2 regions of the Paenibacillus urinalis genome follow, and region 1 is predicted to be linked to the other one. Evidence: riboswitches for the same ligand, from Rfam matches in the RefSeq annotation. Region 1 holds a riboswitch; the other holds the start of a gene.
What was found. A riboswitch is a leader RNA that binds a small molecule or an ion and turns the genes downstream of it on or off. The one in region 1 is predicted to bind FMN.

Region 1 (10,060 bases):
TTTTTTAATCATTTGTTCAAGAAAAAATGGAATGATGAGCCTACCCCGCTGGAGGTCGAGATGTACCTTTACCAGCAAAATGTGGATCAATATGCAGTGAATGAAGAGTACGAACGAATTAAAAAAGAGCGTGCTTCTTCGGGTCAGAAATAATGATGACGGTTCTGGATGGCTGCATACTCATTGTTCTGGGCATTGCAGCAGGAATTGCTGTGGGGAGCGGAGTCATTGCTCTCTTCATCGTACTGGACATGATCCCTCGCTTAGCCCAGCTTACACGTTCATATGACAAAGCATATGCCTATGAAGGAGCTATGATTGCCGGTTCATTCGTTGGAACAGTCGCTGACTTATGGAACTTGAAGGTTTACGGTCTTCCGATTATTTCGATATTCGTTGGCCTGCTGTGCGGTATATTTATCGGTTTGCTCGCAGCAGCTTTAACTGAGGTATTGAACGTCCTGCCCATATTAGCCAAGAGACTGGGTATGAAATCTTATTTATTTGGATTATTAATGGCCATGGTGTTCGGCAAAGTTGCCGGTTCATTATTTGATTGGTTTGTGTACACCAGATAACAGCTGAATGCATACAACAGAAGGAGGAGACATCAAACAAATGTCAGATGAATCGCAGCAAATGACCGAGGAAGAGAAGCAGCTCCAGGAAAAAAAGGAACAAGAAATGTCAGATTCCATTGTGGAGTCGATTGAGTACTGGCAGAATGAGGACGTCATTGATCCTGATTTTGACGTACTGCGAAAGACGCTCAAGTATGTCATGGGCTTTGGAGAAACTTTTGATGTCAATTTCCGCGAGATGACCTTCGGTGGACGTCATACCGGACTTTTGTTCATCACGGGACTTACCAAAGATACGATTTTGACTGAAATTTTAAAGAGACTGTCCTATGTGCCCGAGGATGAGATGACATCCGATGCCTTGGAAAAATACTTTGAATTCTACATTCCCCATATCCAGGTATCCAAGGTAACGAAGCTGAGCGAAGCGTTCATCCAGGCAATGAGCGGTATGAGCGTCTTCTTTGTGGAAGGCGAAACAACAGCACTGATCATTGATACCCGTAGTTATCCTTCACGCGGTCCTGAAGAACCATCATTAGAGCGAGTCGTCAGGGGAGCCAGAGACGGATTTACAGAAACGATGCTGACCAATGTGTCCCTTGTCCGCAGACGTCTGCATGATCCTGGATTTAAGCTGGAGCTGTTCCGTGTAGGGGAAAGAACCAAAACCGATGTGTGCCTTGCTTATATCGACGATATCGTGGACAAGGTCCAGGTTGAGACGATTCGCAAAAAGATCGAGACTATCGATATTGATGGTATTCCGCTTGCTGATAAGCAGCTGGAGGAGATCATCATTAATCGAGGCTGGCATCCGTATCCGCTGGTACGTTATTCCGAGCGTCCCGATTCGGTTGCTTCCCACTTGCTTGAGGGCAGGGTGGTCCTGTTCGTGGATACTTCTCCTAGTGTTATGATTATGCCTACAACCTTTTTTGATCTGTGTCAGCATGCCGAGGAGAACAGGCAGACCCCGTTCATGGGCTCCTATCTGCGAATTATAAGAATTATCGGGATACTAGCCTCGTTGTTCCTGCTGCCTCTATGGATGCTGTTCGTCATTGATCCGGGATTAAAACCGGAGGGTCTGGACTTTATTGGTCCTCAGGAAAATGTAAAGCTTCCGATCATTCTGCAATTTCTCATTGTGGAGTTCGGGATCGATTTAATGCGAATGGCCGCGGTGCATACACCAACGCCGCTTGCCTCGGCAATGGGGCTTGTTGCAGCTATATTAGTCGGAGATGTAGCGGTGAAGACAGGTTTGTTCGTTAATGAGGTCCTGCTGTATATGGCGGTAGCAGCGATCGGGATGTTCGCAACTCCAAGCTATGAACTTGGGCTCGCAAATCGTATGGTCAGACTTATTCTTCTGGCACTCGTCGCGATCTTTAAAGTGCCTGGTCTGGTGGTTGGGACCACTGCAATCATTATTGGTCTCACGCTGCATCGTTCATACAATTCGTCTTATCTATGGCCATTTATACCCTTTAATGCAAAGGGGCTGGCAGCAACGTTCGTTCGTTCTCCAGTGCTTACAGGCAAGAAGAGACCTTCGTTTAACAAGCCTAGAGACAATACCAAGATGCCTTAATGCTGTTAAGATATCAGGCTTATGCCAATCAATATAATACAAATGATCTGCCGAATAATCCATTTCTAACAAAATCAAGAGTCTGCTATACTGATGTAAAAGTTCGATGGAATCTTTTTTCATTCCAGGAAAAGTGGAGGACTAGCGAATATGTATTTACACGGTACTAGCAAAGTTAATGAATCAGGACATCTCGAAATTGGTGGATGCGATACAGTTCAGCTCAAAGAAGAATATGGGACTCCACTATATATCGTTGATGAAACACTTGTCCGCAAGCGGGCTAGAGAATATATGGACGCATTCAGAGCTTCAGGCCTGAAATTTCAGGTAGCTTATGCGAGCAAGGCGTTCAGCGTAACGGCGATGTGCGCACTGGCCGAGCAGGAAGGCCTGTCTCTGGACGTTGTCTCGGATGGAGAGCTCTATACAGCTCTGCAGGCTGGCTTCCCGACAGAACGCATTCACTTCCATGGGAACAACAAAACACCGAATGAAATTGAAATGGCGCTGGATGCCCGTATCGGCTGCTTTGTCGTGGATAATCTGATCGAGCTGCAGATGCTTCAAGCCATGGCTGGTGAGAGGAATCAACAGGTCAATATTTTGCTGCGGGTAACCCCGGGTGTTGAAGCTCATACGCATGAGTATATTTCCACGGGTCAAACCGACTCGAAATTCGGCTTTGATATCGGAAACGGAGCCGCCCTTGAAGCAATAGAACGGGCTGTGAAGCAGCCGAACCTGAAGCTCCTTGGACTCCACTCCCACATTGGTTCGCAGATCTTCGAAGTGGAAGGCTTCCAAATGGCTGTAGAGCGAGTGGCTGCTTTTGCCAAAGAAGTGAAGAGTAAACTGAATGTGGTGTTCCCGGTTGTCAATCTTGGCGGTGGTTTTGGTATCCGTTATTTCGAAGGAGATACACCCCTTCAGGTATCCCAGTATGTCAAGGCGATCACGGATGGAGTGAAGCTGCATTTTGCAGGGATTGCAGAAGAGCTTCCGGAAATATGGGTTGAGCCGGGCCGCAGCATGGTAGGGGAAGCCGGTACAACGTTGTATACGGTAGGTGCAATCAAGAACATCCCTGGTGTACGCAAGTATGTATCGGTGGATGGAGGTATGACAGATAACCCGCGTCCAGCACTCTACGATTCGAAATACGAAGCGATGCTGGCTAACCGCGCTAATGAAGCAACAGAAGAGACTGTCTCTATTGCAGGTAAGGCCTGCGAGAGCGGAGATATGCTGATCTGGGATTTAGACCTTCCTCAGGTGGAATCAGGTGATCTCCTCGCCGTTTCCTGTACAGGTGCTTACAACTATTCCATGGCCAGCAATTACAACCGGATCCGTCGCCCAGCCGTTGTCTTCGTACAGAACGGTGAAAGTGATCTCGTTGTCCGTCGTGAAAGTAATGAAGATATCGTGCGTAACGATATTATCCCGGCAAGAATGAGCAAACAGACCATTAACAGTTGACTTTATACGCACTCTCCTCAAGGCTGTGTCTAGAACGTCAGCTTGCGGGGAGTGTTTTTTAGTTCGAGGTGACTTGGTTCCTGGCTCATCAGCCTCCCGAATAATTGCAAATTGTGGTCAAAGTAGATACAATCAGATAGTGATGCTTGAATTAAGGACAAGGCTTATGTATGGATCATGGCCTGCCTTAGAAAATAGTTGAAGGAAGTGACGCACATGAAAAAAGGAATTATCGAACTTGAAAATGGCGGAACCGTAGAAATTCAATTCCTGCCGGAAGAAGCACCAAATACAGTAGCAAACTTTGAAAAACTGGCTAACAGCGGTTTTTACAACGGCCTTAGCTTTCACCGTGTAATTCCAGGCTTCGTAGCTCAAGGCGGATGCCCGGTTGGCAACGGTACTGGTGGTCCTGGATACTCCATCGACTGCGAAACTGCAACTAACACAACGAAGCATGAAAAAGGTGTTCTCTCCATGGCACATGCCGGCAAAAACACAGGCGGAAGCCAATTCTTTATCGTGTATGAGCCACAGCCGCATTTGGATGGAGTGCATACTGTGTTTGGTAAAGTGACCAAAGGTATGGAGTACATTGACGGCGTGAAGCAAGGCGACAAAATGAAGAGCGTATCTGTATTTGACGCTTAAGTTGAAGCCTCTGTAACGACATAGCAAGAGCAGATTACGACATCCCGCATTCTATATGCGGGATGTTTTTTTATGCCGAGTATCTCGACGAGAATTTATGTAACTGCATTCCACACAGGGAGAGTAAGTTTTTTAATCAAGTAAGCGTATTCTTATTATTGGATGAGAGCTCAGCTGTTGATTTTTCAGTATAGGAGTGCTACTATTTTTCTATTACTAATGTTTCATAAGCTGTAATCCTTCGGGGCAGGGTGAAATTCCCTACCGGCGGTGATGACTTGTCTTCAAGTCTTAGTCCGTGACCCGTGAGCTGGAAGCTAGCGGTGGATCTGGTGCAACTCCAGAACCGACAGTATAGTCTGGATGAGAGAAGGAGAATAGGTACATAACAGACGACTCTATTTGTTGGCGTACCCAGCAGGACTTCTGCCTGTGTGTCAGTAATGATACTCGTGGTTTATTTGCCTTACCTTTAAAGAGATATCCTTAAGGTAGCGGCAGTGTTCTGCTGTATTTTCTATTGAACTCTCTAGCCCCTAGTCTGGCAGTTTAGCCGGATAGGGGCTTTTTTAATTAATGTCTTTTGCTGAAAAGAGGTAAGCATGATGGAAATGATGAATGATGAATTCTACATGTCGCTTGCTCTGGATATGGCAGAAAGAGCGCAGGGACAGACGGGTATCAATCCTGTTGTAGGCTGTGTCGTCGTGAAGGATGGACGAATGGTTGGTCTTGGAGCCCATTTGAAAAGGGGCACAGGCCATGCCGAGGTTCATGCCTTGAACATGGCGGGCAGTGAGGCGGAGGGCAGCACTGTCTATGTTACCCTTGAGCCCTGCAGCCACTACGGAAAGACACCGCCATGCAGCGAAAGGCTGATCAGTGAGAAGGTCAAGAGGGTGGTTGTCGCTTGCGAGGACCCTAATCCGCAGGTGGCAGGCAAGGGGTTTGATATGCTCCGCAGACACGGTATTGAAGTCAAGGTCGGCGTGCTGAGAGATCGGGCCAGACGGCTCAATGAGAAGTTCATTAAATATATTACAACGGGCCTGCCCTTTGTAACGCTCAAGACGGCCTCAACGTTAGACGGAAAGATCGCAACCAAGAGTGGAGACAGCAAATGGATTTCTAACGAACAAGCAAGAGAGCATATTCATATGCTTAGGCATCGTCACCAAGGAATTATGGTCGGGGTAGAAACCGTCATCGCTGATAATCCCGAGTTAACGACCCGGTTATCTGTAGATGGAATTAGTCCCATTCGGATTGTCGTAGATTCAAAGCTGAGAATTCCAATAGATACAAAGCTTGTTCGTGACGGAAATGCCAAAACCGTGATTCTGACGACAGATGAAGCGGAGGCTGATCGTGAGAAGGATCTGGAAAGTTATGGCGTACAAGTGATCCGATGCGGTCCGGGACCGAGGGTTGATCTACTGAGAGCGATGAGCTTGTTAGGTGAAATGGAGATCGGTTCAATATTGCTTGAAGGCGGCGGCACCTTGAACGGCGCGATGCTGGAGGCCAAGCTGATCGATCGCTTGCTGATGTTCATTGCACCGAAAATCGTCGGAGGATATGAGACTCCAGGCAGCTTCCGATTTGAAGGCGTGGAGCGAATGAATGATGCAATTCAATTAAATAAACTCGAAGTCGAGACCGTTGGAGATAATATTTGTGTGACAGGTTTACCTGTGTGGCCGTAAGGCTGATAAGGAGTGGATGCCATGTTTACTGGGCTGATTGAAGAAGTTGGACGAATTCGCAGCGTTGGCCGTAAAGGGGAGGCCATGGTCCTTGGAATTAGTGCCAAGCGAATAATGGATGATCTGAAGATCGGAGACAGTGTAGCTGTCAACGGGGTATGCTTAACCGCCACCTCTATAGAATCTGGAGGCTTCCTGGCAGATGTGATGCCCGAAACGTTCCGTCATACGACCCTACGTCATTTGGGAAGCGGCAGTCCTGTTAATCTTGAGCGGGCCATGTCAGCCGGAGGCCGTTTTGGAGGGCATATTGTACAAGGCCATGTAGATGGAACGGGACAGATTACTGCGATAACCCGAGACCAGAATGCGGTCGTGTTCGAAATTTCGCCGGTGAACAGTGATGTATTCCGGTTTATTATTCCGAAAGGCTCCATCACGATTGAAGGCATCAGCTTGACGGTTGTCGACACGACAGCTTCCTCTTTTACGGTATCCATTATACCGCATACATTAGGGGAGACTGTGCTCGCTCATCGTAGTATTGGAGATATCGTTAATCTTGAGTGTGACATTCTCGGCAAATATGTGAATCATTTGCTGCAGTATGGACAAGGAGCCGGTCCAGCTTCTGGAACGAGTGAGAAGTCGAAATTAAGCTTCGAATTTTTAAGCTCACACGGTTTTAACTGATAGAAATGAAGCAGTAACAAGGAGGGGAATGACATGGATGAGGAATCCATTTTTCATACAATAGAAGCTGCACTTCAGGATCTGCAGCAAGGCAAAGTGGTCATTGTCGTTGATGATGAAGACCGTGAGAATGAGGGTGATTTTGTAGCTCTGGCGGATAAAGCCACTCCGGAAGTCATCAATTTTATGATTACTGAGGGAAGAGGACTTGTCTGTGTGCCGATTACGCACGAACGCGCAGAAGAGCTTGACCTGAAACCTATGGTTCAGCAAAATACGGATTTTCATGGCACAGCCTTCACGGTATCCGTTGATCATAAGCTTACGACGACAGGAATATCGGCACATGAACGTTCCATTACGGTCAAAGCGCTGATCGACTCGGAAGCCACTGGAGCGGATTTCAGAAAGCCTGGCCATATGTTTCCACTGATTGCTAAGAAGGGCGGAGTGCTCAGACGGGCTGGGCATACAGAGGCTGCTGTAGATCTTGCCAGAATGAGTGGATCCTATCCTGCGGGTGTGATCTGTGAGATCATTAAGGAAGACGGATCCATGGCCAGACTACCTGATCTGAAGGAAATTGCGAAGCAGCATGATCTGAAGCTGATCAGCATCAAGGACATGATTGCCTATCGTAACGCCAAGGAGAAGCTGGTTACTCGTGAGGTTTCGGTGAGAATGCCGACTGATTTTGGTGAGTTTCAGGCGATAGCCTATACGAATGAAGTGGATAACAAGGAGCATGTAGCTCTTGTCAAAGGCACACTTAATACGGATGAGCCGGTTCTGGTGCGTGTACATTCCGAGTGTTTGACCGGAGATGTGTTCCATTCTCATCGTTGTGACTGCGGACCACAGTTTGAAGCTGCCCTGCGTCAGATTCATGAGAATGGGAGCGGCGTGCTGCTATATATGCGTCAGGAGGGCCGAGGGATCGGGCTCATCAACAAGCTCAAGGCCTACAAGCTGCAGGAGCAGGGACTTGATACGGTGGATGCGAATCTGAAGCTGGGCTTCCCCGCTGATCTTCGAGATTACGGCATCGGCGCGCAAATTCTCAAAGACTTGGGAATTCGCAAGATTAACCTGCTGACGAACAACCCGCGAAAGATCAAAGGGTTAGAGGGATGCGGTCTCGAAGTTGTTTCAAGAGTGCCGATTCAAATCGCAGAAAATAAAGATAATTCTTCTTATCTGCATACCAAGCAGTCCAAGCTGGGGCATATGCTGAAGTTTGATGATATTGAGCAGAACGAGCAGGAATTCAAATCTTAAGTTAAATACTACTTATTATAAGAAGGGCAGATGAATAATAATGGCTAACTATTTTGAAGGTAATTTAGTCTCCGAAGGATTAAGATATGGCGTTGTGGTTGGACGCTTCAATGAATTTTTAACGAGCAAGCTGCTGTCCGCGTCTCTGGATGCGTTCAAACGTCATGGTGTGCAGGATGATGAGGTTGATGTAGCTTGGGTTCCAGGAGCGTTTGAGATTCCTTTGATTGCTCAAAAAATGGCCGAGAGCGGCAAATATGATGCGGTGATTACACTCGCCACTGTCATCCGCGGCTCTACAACGCATTATGATTATGTTTGTAATGAAATGGCCAAGGGGGTCGCTGCAATTAACCTGAAGACAGGCGTGCCGACCATATTTGGACTGGTTTCTACAGAAAATATTGAACAGGCGATTGAGCGCTCTGGAACAAAAGCAGGAAATAAAGGCTGGGACGCTGCCGTAGCAGCAATTGAGATGGCAAACTTGACGAAACAGCTAAAATAGTGCTTAGTTAATATAAAGCCCTGTACTCAGGCTTCTCTTAGCCGGGGCAGGGCTTTACGTATTTTGTAACATTAGCGGGAGGATGCGTCCATTGACGGTTGTGACTTATAAGCTTGAATCGTTTGAAGGCCCGCTGGACCTTCTATTACATTTGATTGACAAACATGAGATTGACATCCAGGATATACCGATCAGCCGAATAACGGATCAATATATGGATTATATTCACTCCATGCAGGAGCTGGAGCTTGATATTACAAGCGAATTTTTGGTGATGGCAGCTACTCTTCTTGCGATCAAGAGTAAAATATTGCTGCCCAAGCCTCCTGTGTTTCTTGAATTTGAAGACGATCATTTCATGGAGGAAGAGGATGAAGACCCTCGTGCCGAATTGGTTCAGAAGCTTATTGAATACCGAAAATTCAAGAGCATCGCGCGTCATCTGCATGAACGGGAATCGGTTCGTAGTCTTATTTTCTCTAAAGAGCCGGAGGATCTAACGCCTTATGTTCATCATGAACCGTCGAATCCGGTTGAAGGGCTGCATACAGCGGATTTGATTACAGCCTTTCAGAAGGCACTCAGCCGGGCTGCAAGAAATACGACGGTGGCTAGGATTCATCGTGATGAAATATCGGTAAAAGATCGGATCCGGGATGTAGCGGGGACGCTTGGACGTAAAGGGTATGGCAGTAAAATGCTGTTCTCCAAGCTACTGAATGAGGACATGTATCGCCAAGAGATTGTTGTTACTTTTTTGGCTATTTTGGAATTAATGAAAATGAAACAAATTGTATGTTACCAGGAACGATTGTTTGAAGATATCGTGATGGAGTGGAGAGGGGAAAAAGAAAGCGATGGACTTTCCGGCATTGAAGTCGATTATTGAGGGCTTGTTATTCTTATCGGGTGAAGAAGGACTAGGTGTCAAGCAGCTCTCCGAAATTGTCGATCAGCGTCCAGAAGTCGTAACTGATGCGCTTGAGGAACTGAAAAGGGAATATACCAAGCAGGGAAGAGGACTGCAGATATTAAAAATTGCAGGAAACTACCAGATGGGAACCTTGCCTGAGCATGCTGTTTATTTTGAGAAGCTTGCTTATTCCCCTTCCAGATCCTCACTCTCTCAAGCCGCACTTGAAACGTTATCCATTATTGCTTACCGGCAGCCGATAACGAGAGTGGAGATTGAAGAGATCCGCGGAGTTAAGGCAGAACGGGCACTTCATACTTTAACAAGCAAGGATTTGATTCAAGAGGTTGGACGAGCTGATGCCATCGGCCGCCCTATTTTATATGGCACAACGAAAGCCTTCCTCGATTATTTTGGTCTTGGCACGATTAAAGATTTGCCTGAGCCGGCTGTATTCGAAGATGCTGACCCGCTCGAAGAAGAGACACAGCTCTTGTTCGGCAAGCTGGGACAGAACATGTTTGAAGAAGAGCCTTCTGGTGAAGCTCTGGTTGACAATGAGCGTAATAAAGTGGAATAGTGGTAGAATCGATGTCCTTGAGAGGGCATCGTTTTTTTTATGTCCAAATGGTTCGCATGGTTTCCATAATT
Region 2 (10,060 bases), 260 kb from region 1:
CCCAAGTAAGGAGCTCTTTTCCCAGGGTCAATGCGACAATACCGAGAATCACGACAAATACCGCCGGGAATACCGTTCCGAAAAAATCAAACATCCAGAAAGATTCAAATCCCATGCCGTCTCCTCCCGTCCTCTGATTCTTGTCTGTAAATAACCGACTACTTGTTTATGTATATGCCGTAGTGCGGTCAACTTGTCAGTTCGCGGAAGAAATACTTCATGGGATTAATTTTAAAGGACGCTCCAGCTGGTCCCGCCATCCATCGTCTGCATTAATATTGATTTTTTCTCACTGGCATTCTCAAGCAGTACCCACCCTACTTTGGGGCTAACGAACTGCAGCTTGACAACCTCAGGATAATCTACAAGCTTCTCTGCCAAAACTTGACTTACAGGCAGTCTGTCCCAAGTCTCCCCTTGATCTATCGTATGATAGACATAAGACCCCTGCAGTGCCCAGCCTTCAGACTCACTGACAAAAGTAGGATACAAATCCTTGTTCACACCACGCTGAGAAGGCAGATTAAACTGGACATGCTCCCAAATAGAGCCTCCATCTGTCGTAAACAGACCGCTGTACTGAACACCGCTGCCTTCCGCACAGCCTAAGGGAAGATACATTTGCTGATGATCTACACTTAAGCTCTCTATCTCGCCAAGAGAATAAGAAGAGCAAGACTCATACAATGCTGATGATCTGTTGAAAAACGGCTCGTTAATAGACCAGGCTTTCCCTGCATTCTTGGTTACATAAATCTTAGGAGCGCCAAGCTCAAGCACGGATACGACTCCTTGCTCTCCGCCCGTGAACTGCATGCCTTCAACATATCCGCGCAGCGGTATAGCATGATCCGTCTGCTGAAGTGGAGAGCTTGTCATCACTTCAGACCAATTCATTCCCCCGTCAAGCGTCGAGAATATTTTCTTCTCCTCTTTGCCCGTACCAGCATTGTCACTTGTCATTAAGTAGCCTTCCTTGGCTGAAGCAAAATGTAGTGCAGTAACCTTCTGAGTCTCCTTCAATGAAGAAATCATCCAGCTCTCCCCGCCGTCATTCGTTCGCAGTACCACATTGTCAGTTCCATCTGTTCCGGAACGAACAATCCAGCCATTCATGCCATCCAGGAAAAAAATATCCTCTCCGTAAACCGGATTCGTCGCAAACTTCACATTAGATGAAGGAGAAATATTCGTCCAGGTCTCCCCATTGTCACGGGTATAATATAAACGCAGCTCGCTTCTCGTTACTCCCCAAGCCAGACCGCCATAACCATGAATTAATTGAAAGTCCGTTAATCGTGTCTGAATTTGATATTTGTTCATTTCATCGACTTCGTAATTACTAGGTTCAATAAGCGTAATTGTCTGCCCATCTTCCAGCTGCTCTTCCTTTACGACTACTGGCTGAGCCTCCTCGGGTTCCGAAGATGTGCAAGCTGTCAGCGCCAGTGTGAGCATAAGTATACATACTAGAGCCCGCTTTGTCATTTCTCGCATGCTATTCCACCTCTTTGTGCCTGTTAAGGCTGTCCTCTAAGTTAGACATTATAGCATACTTTATTTTGAATGAGAGTCAAAACTGTTACTTGTTCCTCTTTATTCTGTAATACATTTCGCCCTCCTGGCATCTGCCAGAAGGGCGAAATTGTTTGTACTTTATTCATGTTATTATTTCTTAGATTGCTTGTCTCCAAGCTCGCTGTTCCGGTATCCATAAAAGAAATAAATACATAGACCGACGAGAATCCATACGGCAAATCCACCCCAGGTTGATCCGTCCAGCTGAAGCATCAGCAGTACACAGAATGCAGCGCTCAGCAGTGGAAGAAACGGCACCCAAGGTACAGAAAATCCTCGTTTGAGATCTGGCCTGGACTTGCGCAGACCAATAACACCAAGCGATACGACAGCAAATGCAAACAGGGTTCCAATGATGGTCAGGCTGGCAAGCTGATCCAGCGGCAGCAATCCGCACAGGAGTGCGATAATAATGCCTACCATCCATGTACTGCGAACAGGGGTCTGTTTCTTCTCATCCACTTTAGATAAGAACTTAGGCAGCAGCCCATCCCGAGAGATCGCAAACAAGAGCCGGGTCTGACTAAACAATAGAACAAGCAGCACCGTCGTAATACCCACTATGGCTCCCACTGAAATAAGTCCTGCTACAAAGTCTTGTCCAACAAAACGTAATGCGAAAGCGACAGGGTCCGCAACTCCAAGATTGGTAAAAGGAACCATCCCGGTCAGGACGACAGCGACAAGTGAATACATAATCATACATACAATAAGTGATCCAATAATTCCTATAGGAAGATTACGCTGCGGGTTTTTGACTTCTTCTGCCGCTGTAGCCACCGCATCGAATCCAATATAGGCGAAAAACACAACGGCCGCACCACTCATTACTCCTGTAAAACCAAATGGCATGAAGGGAGTCCAATTGTCAGGTTTCACATAAAATGCACCAACCAGAATGAATATGATGATAACTGCTATTTTGACAATAACCATAATTGCATTAAATCTTGCCGTTTCTCTCGCTCCCTGGGTGAGTAATAAGCATATCGCCAAAATAATGAGAACGGCCGGCAAATCTATGATTTGTCCCTGCGACAAATTAAAAGCACCGGATATAGCGGTGGGAAGATGCATGCCGAAGCCTTCCAGCAGCCCTTGAACATAGGCTGACCATCCGCTTGCTACCGATGCCGCAGCAACACCATACTCTAGTACCAGTGTCCAGCCCATTAACCAACCGACCACTTCACCGAATGCGGCATAGCTGTAAGCATAGGCACTACCCGATACAGTAACTGTGGAAGCCAGTTCTGAGTAACACAACGCTGCCAGAATACAAGCGATGGCGGCAATAACGAAGGAGATCATTAGTGCGGGCCCTGCATGCTCTGCAGCGGCTTGTCCGGTAATAACGAAAATACCGGTACCAATAATAGCACCGACCCCAAGTGATATCAGATCCAGCGCCCCAAGTGTCTTCTTAAGGCCTGTACCCTTGTTCAGGTCAAAATGCTTCTTGCGAAATAAATCCATAATGTCACTCCTAGATGAATGTTGCAACGCTTTAGTGCATTTAAGCACAAACAATTATTATGCGAAAGTTAGCACAGCTTGTCAACTTTAATCCTTGAATTAGAATCATTTGGCTTAAGCTTTGGTAACAGATTGCCCTGAACTTGAATTTTTATTATAAATTGATCAACCGGCCAAAAATAAGTATTGCTACGATAGCGCTTTCTATATTATTATGTTGGAGTAGGTTACAACTAATCATCTACTTACTATTTTATACTATCTTAATAAATGAATAATGGATCTTCGGGGTAGGGTGAAATTCCCAATCGGCGGTGACGTTCTTGCAATAAAGAACGAAGCCCGCGACTCGCTGCTCAAGCATTCCTTGCGCACGCGACTGACTTGGTGCAATTCCAAGGCCGACGGTTACAGTCCGGATGAGAGAAGATCATCGATTACATGCGGTTGTTATATGAAGACGCATGTTTATTTGATCACCCCTGTTGATTGTGCATGGTTACATGTGCGTATTCACATGGGTTTTTTACTATCTGAAGATACCATATTCAAATTCTCACTTACGAAGGAGTTTGGAATATGGAACACACGAACAAAAAAGCATTACCTGCAGCCGGCTCAACCGGCTTCTGGCTCGTCGCACTCGGAGCAGCACTATGGGGTATCGGTCCTCTGTTCCGGATTCATCTGCTGGACTACATGACCTCGACGCAAGTCGTCCTGATTGAGCATCTCCTTGTCTGTCTGGTTGCTGTACCGATTCTATGGATTAACCGATCTGAGCTGAAAAACCTGCGTCTGAAGCATGTATTCGCTCTGCTTGTCATATCCTGGGGAGGATCTGCACTAGCTACCGTTATTTTTACAATAGCCTTGTCCAGTGGTGATCTGAATGCGGTTGTGCTGCTGCAAAAAATGCAGCCGATCTTTGCCATCCTGCTCGCAAGGCTGATTCTCAAGGAGACGCTGCCCAAACGTTTCGTCTTCTTCTTCATTATCGCTATTGTGGGAACGTATTTGCTTACCTTCGGATTCACCATTCCTTTTGGAACAAACAGCGAATGGATTAAAATAGGAAGCCTATTATCCTTACTCGCCGCAGCTCTATGGGGTGGATCTACGGTGATGGGACGCCTGCTTCTCGGGCAAGCGCAATACAAGACAGTAACCTCTCTTCGATATGTACTCGCGCTGCCTTTACTCCTTATTATGACCTGGATGGAAGGAGCATCGATGAATCTTCCACAGGCAGGAGCGGATCTTGCGAGCATCGGAGTTAACTTGCTGGCACAGGCTTTGCTTCCTGGCCTGCTGAGTCTGCTGCTATATTATAAAGGCTTATCTTCGACCAAAGCATCGATGGCTACCCTTGCCGAGCTTAGCTTCCCGATGATGGGTGTGCTCGTAAACTGGATCGCTTTTGGACAGTTGGTTACTCCTGCTCAGCTCATTGGTTTTGTGCTGATCTGGACGACATTGTTTATATTTGCTCGTCAGCAGCAACAGAGCAGCCAGCAGCTGGTCTCGCGCACGACATGAGATGAAAGGATTAAGATGAGGCTGAGCTGGATTTTGATCTCTATATCTTCTAGACTTGAAGAGTTATAGCGAAGTCGCTGTCCATTTGGACGGCGATTTTTTATATATAAATAAATTTTTACTTTCTCCTCCATCTTCCCTCCAACTGCACATGGCAACCTGACAGATTTATGCGTTATGATAGAGAGAACGATTAGAAAGGGATGATCAATTAGCCTATGACTTCTTTTCCTTATACATCATATGACGCGGTAGGGCTCGCACAGCTGATAAGAGATAAACAAATTTCTCCAGTAGAGCTTGTAACTGCTGCCATGGAACAAATCGATCAATTGAATCCTGAGCTGAATGCCGTGGTCCGTACTCGCTACGAAGCAGCACTGCAGGAAGCAGGTGAGGTGAATACACTCGCCCAGCCTTTTGCAGGTGTCCCCATATTGCTAAAAGACATTTCACAAGCAATTGCTGGTGAGCCTCTGACATCAGGTTCTAAATTATTTGCTGAACACAAGCCACTCTACGATTCTCATTATGTAGCCAAGCTTCGGAGAGCCGGTTTTATTCCGATTGGACACACCAACACCCCGGAATTTGGACTTAAGAATATTACCGAGCCTAAGCTGCACGGCCCTTCAAGAAACCCATGGAATACAGACCACTCTCCAGGCGGCTCCAGTGGAGGATCGGCATCAGCCGTTGCTTCCGGCATGGTACCCATCGCCGGAGCAAGTGACGGCGGAGGGTCAATTCGCATCCCCGCTTCGTTCAGCGGGCTGTTCGGATTAAAGCCTACCCGTGGACGTACTCCTGTAGGACCCGGGGTTGGCCGGCAGTGGCAGGGCGCATCCATTGATTTTGCCCTGTCGAGAACGGTGAGGGATAGTGCGGCACTGCTCGATGTACTGCAAGTGCTTCAGAACGAGGCTGCATTCCAAGTACCGCTGTACCCGGGAAGATACGTGGAAGATATGTATTTAACGCTTGAACGGAAATATCGAATTGCCTATACATTGGATTCTCCAGTAGGCACACCTGTCAGTGAGGATGCCAAGGAGGCCGTGCGCAAGGTCGTGAAATACCTGGAATCTGAAGGACATATTATTGAAGAAAAACAAAGTCCGGTAAACGGCGTTCATCTCATGGAGAACTATTATATGATGAACAGCGGTGAGATGGCAGCCATGGTACTGAAGATGGAACGTGGACTTGGAAGAACCATTACTTCAGAGGATATCGAAATTGAAGGCTGGGTGCTTCTTGAGGCTGGCCGAAAATTATCCGCAGCGGAATTTGTACATAGTCTCGCAGAATGGGATGTTGCTGCCGCACAAATGGCTTCTATTTTTGACCGATATGATTTCTATATCACACCGACTAATGCCTATCCGGCTCCGCAGATTGGTGAACTGACGCCTGGGCCCGCGAAGATCGAACAGCTGCTTAGGGTAAGTGAGTTATCTAAGGACAAGCAGCAAGCGCTTATCTATGATATGTTTGAACCTAGCTTAACTTACACTCCGTTCACCCAGCTTGCTAATTTGACAGGTACTCCGGCTATGAGCCTTCCCCTTCATCTTAGTCAGTCCGGGCTGCCTATGGGTGTTCAGTTCATGTCTGCTAAAGGAAGAGAGCATGAGATGCTGCAGCTGGCACACCTGCTTGAGAATACAGACCTGTGGATTTCTCCTTTAGCTTCTGGAGGTGAACATTAAGACCCATGGACATTCTTGGGGTCAAGCTGCACTCCGCCATGGAGCAGCCCATTGATTTGAATGAGATCGTAGGAGGTCTGCCCTGTGAACAGCAAAAGAAAATTCGCAGGTTCAGACGTTTCCCTGACCAATTAAGATCTCTATGCGGAGAGCTGCTAATTCAGAGCTACGCTGTCGAGCATTGGAAGCTGCCCCCTAACAAGCTGGACAGGCAGACCAACCACTTTGGCAAACCTGAATTTGTTCATTATCCGACGCATCATTACAACATCTCTCACTCAGGGGCCTGGGTGGTAGCTGCTTTTGACCGACATCCGGTTGGCATTGATATTGAAGAGTTAAATGATGTAGACCTGACTCTTGCAGATCGATTCTTCACTCGGAACGAGGCGGAGCTGGTGCATAACCAGGCAGACCTAGAGCAGAAGCAGATGTTCTACACTCTTTGGACTCTTAAGGAGAGTTATGTAAAAGCGAAAGGTGCCGGACTTTCAATTCCTCTTGATTCTTTCGAATTTGGTATAACCCATCAAGGTGAGGTTACATTCTCTAGCACTAACGCGGGAAATGAAGAAGCTTGGTCCTTTAGAAGTTATGCAATCGATCCTGATTACTCGCTCGCGGTTTGCAGCCGATCTGAGCAAATACCAGAATCCATCGATCTCATTACCTTAGATCAGCTCTTAGCAGATCATTCGATACTCCGAAGCAAGTCGTAAATTAAAAATCACGCCAGCAGAGTCGTTACTATGCTGGCGTGATTTTATGTTAAACATATGTGCTCACTTCATGTTAACTAGCGACATTAGCTTGTTTATCAGCTGGCTGATCCATCTTCCGATCACGCATCTTATAGTGGGCGAGCAGCAAGAATGGAATGCCACACGCTGTCATTAGCGCCAAAGGCATAAATATCATTACCGGTTGATCCACAGATAGCGAGGTTAACAGCCAGCCTCCGATGACCGGGGCGAGTACATTCCCCATATTGTTAAATCCGATCATACCGAAATAAGTTCCGCGCAGCTCTGGTTTCGCGATCCTGTCTACCAATAGATCCATAAGTGTAAACATCAGCACTTCTCCAATTGTAAATATTACGACACCAAGCAGCAGCATCCATCTGGATTCAAACAATCCAAATACAAGCAAACTACTGGCCACAAAAGCATTACCTACGATTAAAGAAACCGCGGGAGGAAAATTCTTAAACCATCTTACCAGCGGATACTGCACGATCAGCACGACCACGGCATTCATGGACAGCATGTAAGTAAACATTTCTGCTCCATTTTCGAAGCTTGGGCTGAGCTCAAGATATTGCGGGAGCGTCGAACTAAAATGTCCATATCCTAAGACACAAAATATAGAACCAATCAGCACATACATAAAGGTACGATCACGGCTAGTCACCATGAAAGCTTCTTTTAAAGATACGGACTGTGCTGTGACAGCACGGCCAAGGTCAATATCACTTCTTCTACCGAACTGGAATATAAGAACCAGCCCATATAAGATGTATACCAACCCAGCGGCTATGAATGGAGCTCCGCTCTGTGATGTTCCAAACTGCAATCCGAGTAAAGGACCGATCACGACACCGACATTAATGGCCGCATACCTCAAATTAAAGATTAGCAGCCTGTTCTTCGGATCTGTAATATCCGACAGCATCGCTCGTGAGGTGGGCTCAAATACAGCTCGGCACAGCCCATTTAGTGCGTTCATAACAAAGAACATCCAAATCTGATTGGCCACGGCAAAACCGATAAATACAAGTGCCCAGCTAAAAATCGAGAAGATCAGTACTTTTTTACGTCCTATTCGATCCGATATGTATCCCCCATAAAAACTGGCAAATACGCCGATCAGGGAGCTGACAGCGACAACCATACCTGCCTCCGCTGGACTTGCTCCCATCGATTTAATAAGATAGATCGACAGAAAAGGAATGCTCATTGATGTGGCCATTCTCCCGAACATCGTTCCTACGATAATGGTCCAGGCGAGCGGGTGAATCTGTTTTAAATGACTGTTCATATTGCCTCCGTCTGTGTCTGCAAATAAGTAAGTTAGTACATATCATTTCAGCTTATTTGCTATCTGTCAATACATGTAAACACATGCTCAAGGGGAATACGAGCAGTGGTAATTAGATAACTCTATGTTTTTCTATTATGAATTTTTCATATATTGAATTAATCACATTATATTTCTATTCATTCTCATAAAAAAACCTTAGGATGATATATTCACCCTAAGGTTTTGATTAAAAGCGATATTAAGTTCTACCCGTCCAGTCGTCGGATGCAACTTCTATCCACCGCTCACGGATGATCTCGTAATCTTCCTTGGCAAGCAGCCGCTCTCGTAACAGATCCGCGTTCTCCTGCCAACGATTTGGCTTCTTGGTACCTACAATGGCCGTATCCACACCAGGCACTGATAAAGTAAAGCCTAGCGCCTTAGCAATAACCTCCTCATTGCTCTCACCTAAAAATCCGTAATTCAAGTCCCGTAACCGATTCCAATATACAAATGGATATGCCGTTTCTTCCAGCGTATCATAAGTCCAGGCAACGTTGGCCAGCGGCCGTTTCGCTGTCACGCCCATTCCCCGCTTCCGGGCTTCCGGAATGGTCAGCTCAATGGCCTCTTGATCCGCTATATTGACAGAAGTTTCTAGGCTGTCGAACACGCCCGTCTGAACGGCATACAATGCATCCTTATGATCTCCGCTGTAGCCAATAAATCTTGTTTTCCCTGCTTCCTTGGCCCGTTTCAATACTTCAATAACGGAGCCCTCTCGAAGCACTTCTTCCGAGCAGCTATGCAAATGAATCATATCCACATATTCCGTGTTCAGTCTTCTCAAGCTGCGATCGATCGATTTGGACAGCATAACCGGATCCCAATCAGGCTGATCAAATCCAGAAGCATGTCCACACTTCGTGAACAGATACACTTCCTCTCTCTTGGGACCAAGCACCTGCCCGATCAATTCCTCACTGTCTCCGTAACATTCCGCCGTATCAATCACATTTAATCCGGCTTCAATCGCACTTCCGAGCAGACGATCGACCTCAGGCTTCGAAATGCCGGTTCCGATCTCTGATCCGCCAAAACCCAGTACGCTGACCTTCATTCCTGTTTTTCCATAAGAGCGCTGTTCCATAAAATCTAGCCTCCTTGGGTAAATGTCAATTTTATTAAAATATCTGACATGTTCGTATTACCACCTCATGAAAAAGCGAAACATTACGAGGTGCTCTCTCCATATTTATTTCAATTTCAAAGCTTCGTACTGAATTAGACTACAAGAAGCGGTATATTATGACTGCTACACTTCTCTCATCTCCTAGTCAGCAACATTCTTGTTGTCCAAGAAATTATACTATAAGGAAGAAGAACGATAAATCTACAATTTAGTATACATAGCTACATTTTCCATTTATTAATGTAAATTCTTTTTGAAATTCGACCATAGGTATAAAAACGAAATTTGCGGCTTATAAGACAGACAATTTTACATTTAACTCGAAAAACTCCACGAATCATGACTCAATATGTAGAAATTGATGGAAACCTAGCCAAATTTATAATCCCCCTGACACTACGTTTATAAATATATAACATTCCAAAGGTACAATGAGCTTGTCTTTCAAGATAGGGATAAGCGCCTTGCCTTGAATAATCAAATTTATCGGGGGTTATGAATTGAAAAAAAGAAACATGCTTCTTACTACTTTTACTCT

Region 2: it holds a riboswitch for FMN, as region 1 does, so the genes downstream of both, PUW25_RS15875 (DMT family transporter) here and ribD (bifunctional diaminohydroxyphosphoribosylaminopyrimidine deaminase/5-amino-6-(5-phosphoribosylamino)uracil reductase RibD) in region 1, are expected to answer to the same signal.

Annotation. Positions count from the first base shown of each region.
Region 1 is NZ_CP118108.1:3,714,073-3,724,132, reverse strand. It holds gene PUW25_RS17170 (stage V sporulation protein AA) at 1-153, shown strand, start outside; gene PUW25_RS17165 (stage V sporulation protein AB) at 156-578, shown strand; gene PUW25_RS17160 (spore germination protein) at 619-2,178, shown strand; gene lysA (diaminopimelate decarboxylase) at 2,329-3,660, shown strand; gene PUW25_RS17150 (peptidylprolyl isomerase) at 3,877-4,311, shown strand; FMN riboswitch at 4,545-4,690, shown strand; gene ribD (bifunctional diaminohydroxyphosphoribosylaminopyrimidine deaminase/5-amino-6-(5-phosphoribosylamino)uracil reductase RibD) at 4,917-6,017, shown strand; gene ribE (riboflavin synthase) at 6,039-6,710, shown strand; gene PUW25_RS17135 (bifunctional 3,4-dihydroxy-2-butanone-4-phosphate synthase/GTP cyclohydrolase II) at 6,744-7,988, shown strand; gene ribH (6,7-dimethyl-8-ribityllumazine synthase) at 8,029-8,496, shown strand; gene PUW25_RS17125 (segregation and condensation protein A) at 8,588-9,385, shown strand; gene scpB (SMC-Scp complex subunit ScpB) at 9,354-9,989, shown strand.
Region 2 is NZ_CP118108.1:3,450,219-3,460,278, forward strand. It holds gene PUW25_RS15860 (DUF2500 domain-containing protein) at 1-115, opposite strand, end outside; gene PUW25_RS15865 (YCF48-related protein) at 232-1,497, opposite strand; gene PUW25_RS15870 (amino acid permease) at 1,669-3,054, opposite strand; FMN riboswitch at 3,332-3,489, shown strand; gene PUW25_RS15875 (DMT family transporter) at 3,634-4,593, shown strand; gene PUW25_RS15880 (amidase) at 4,812-6,305, shown strand; gene PUW25_RS15885 (4'-phosphopantetheinyl transferase family protein) at 6,311-7,024, shown strand; gene PUW25_RS15890 (MDR family MFS transporter) at 7,098-8,345, opposite strand; gene PUW25_RS15895 (aldo/keto reductase) at 8,587-9,480, opposite strand; gene PUW25_RS15900 (phosphate/phosphite/phosphonate ABC transporter substrate-binding protein) at 10,023-10,060, shown strand, end outside.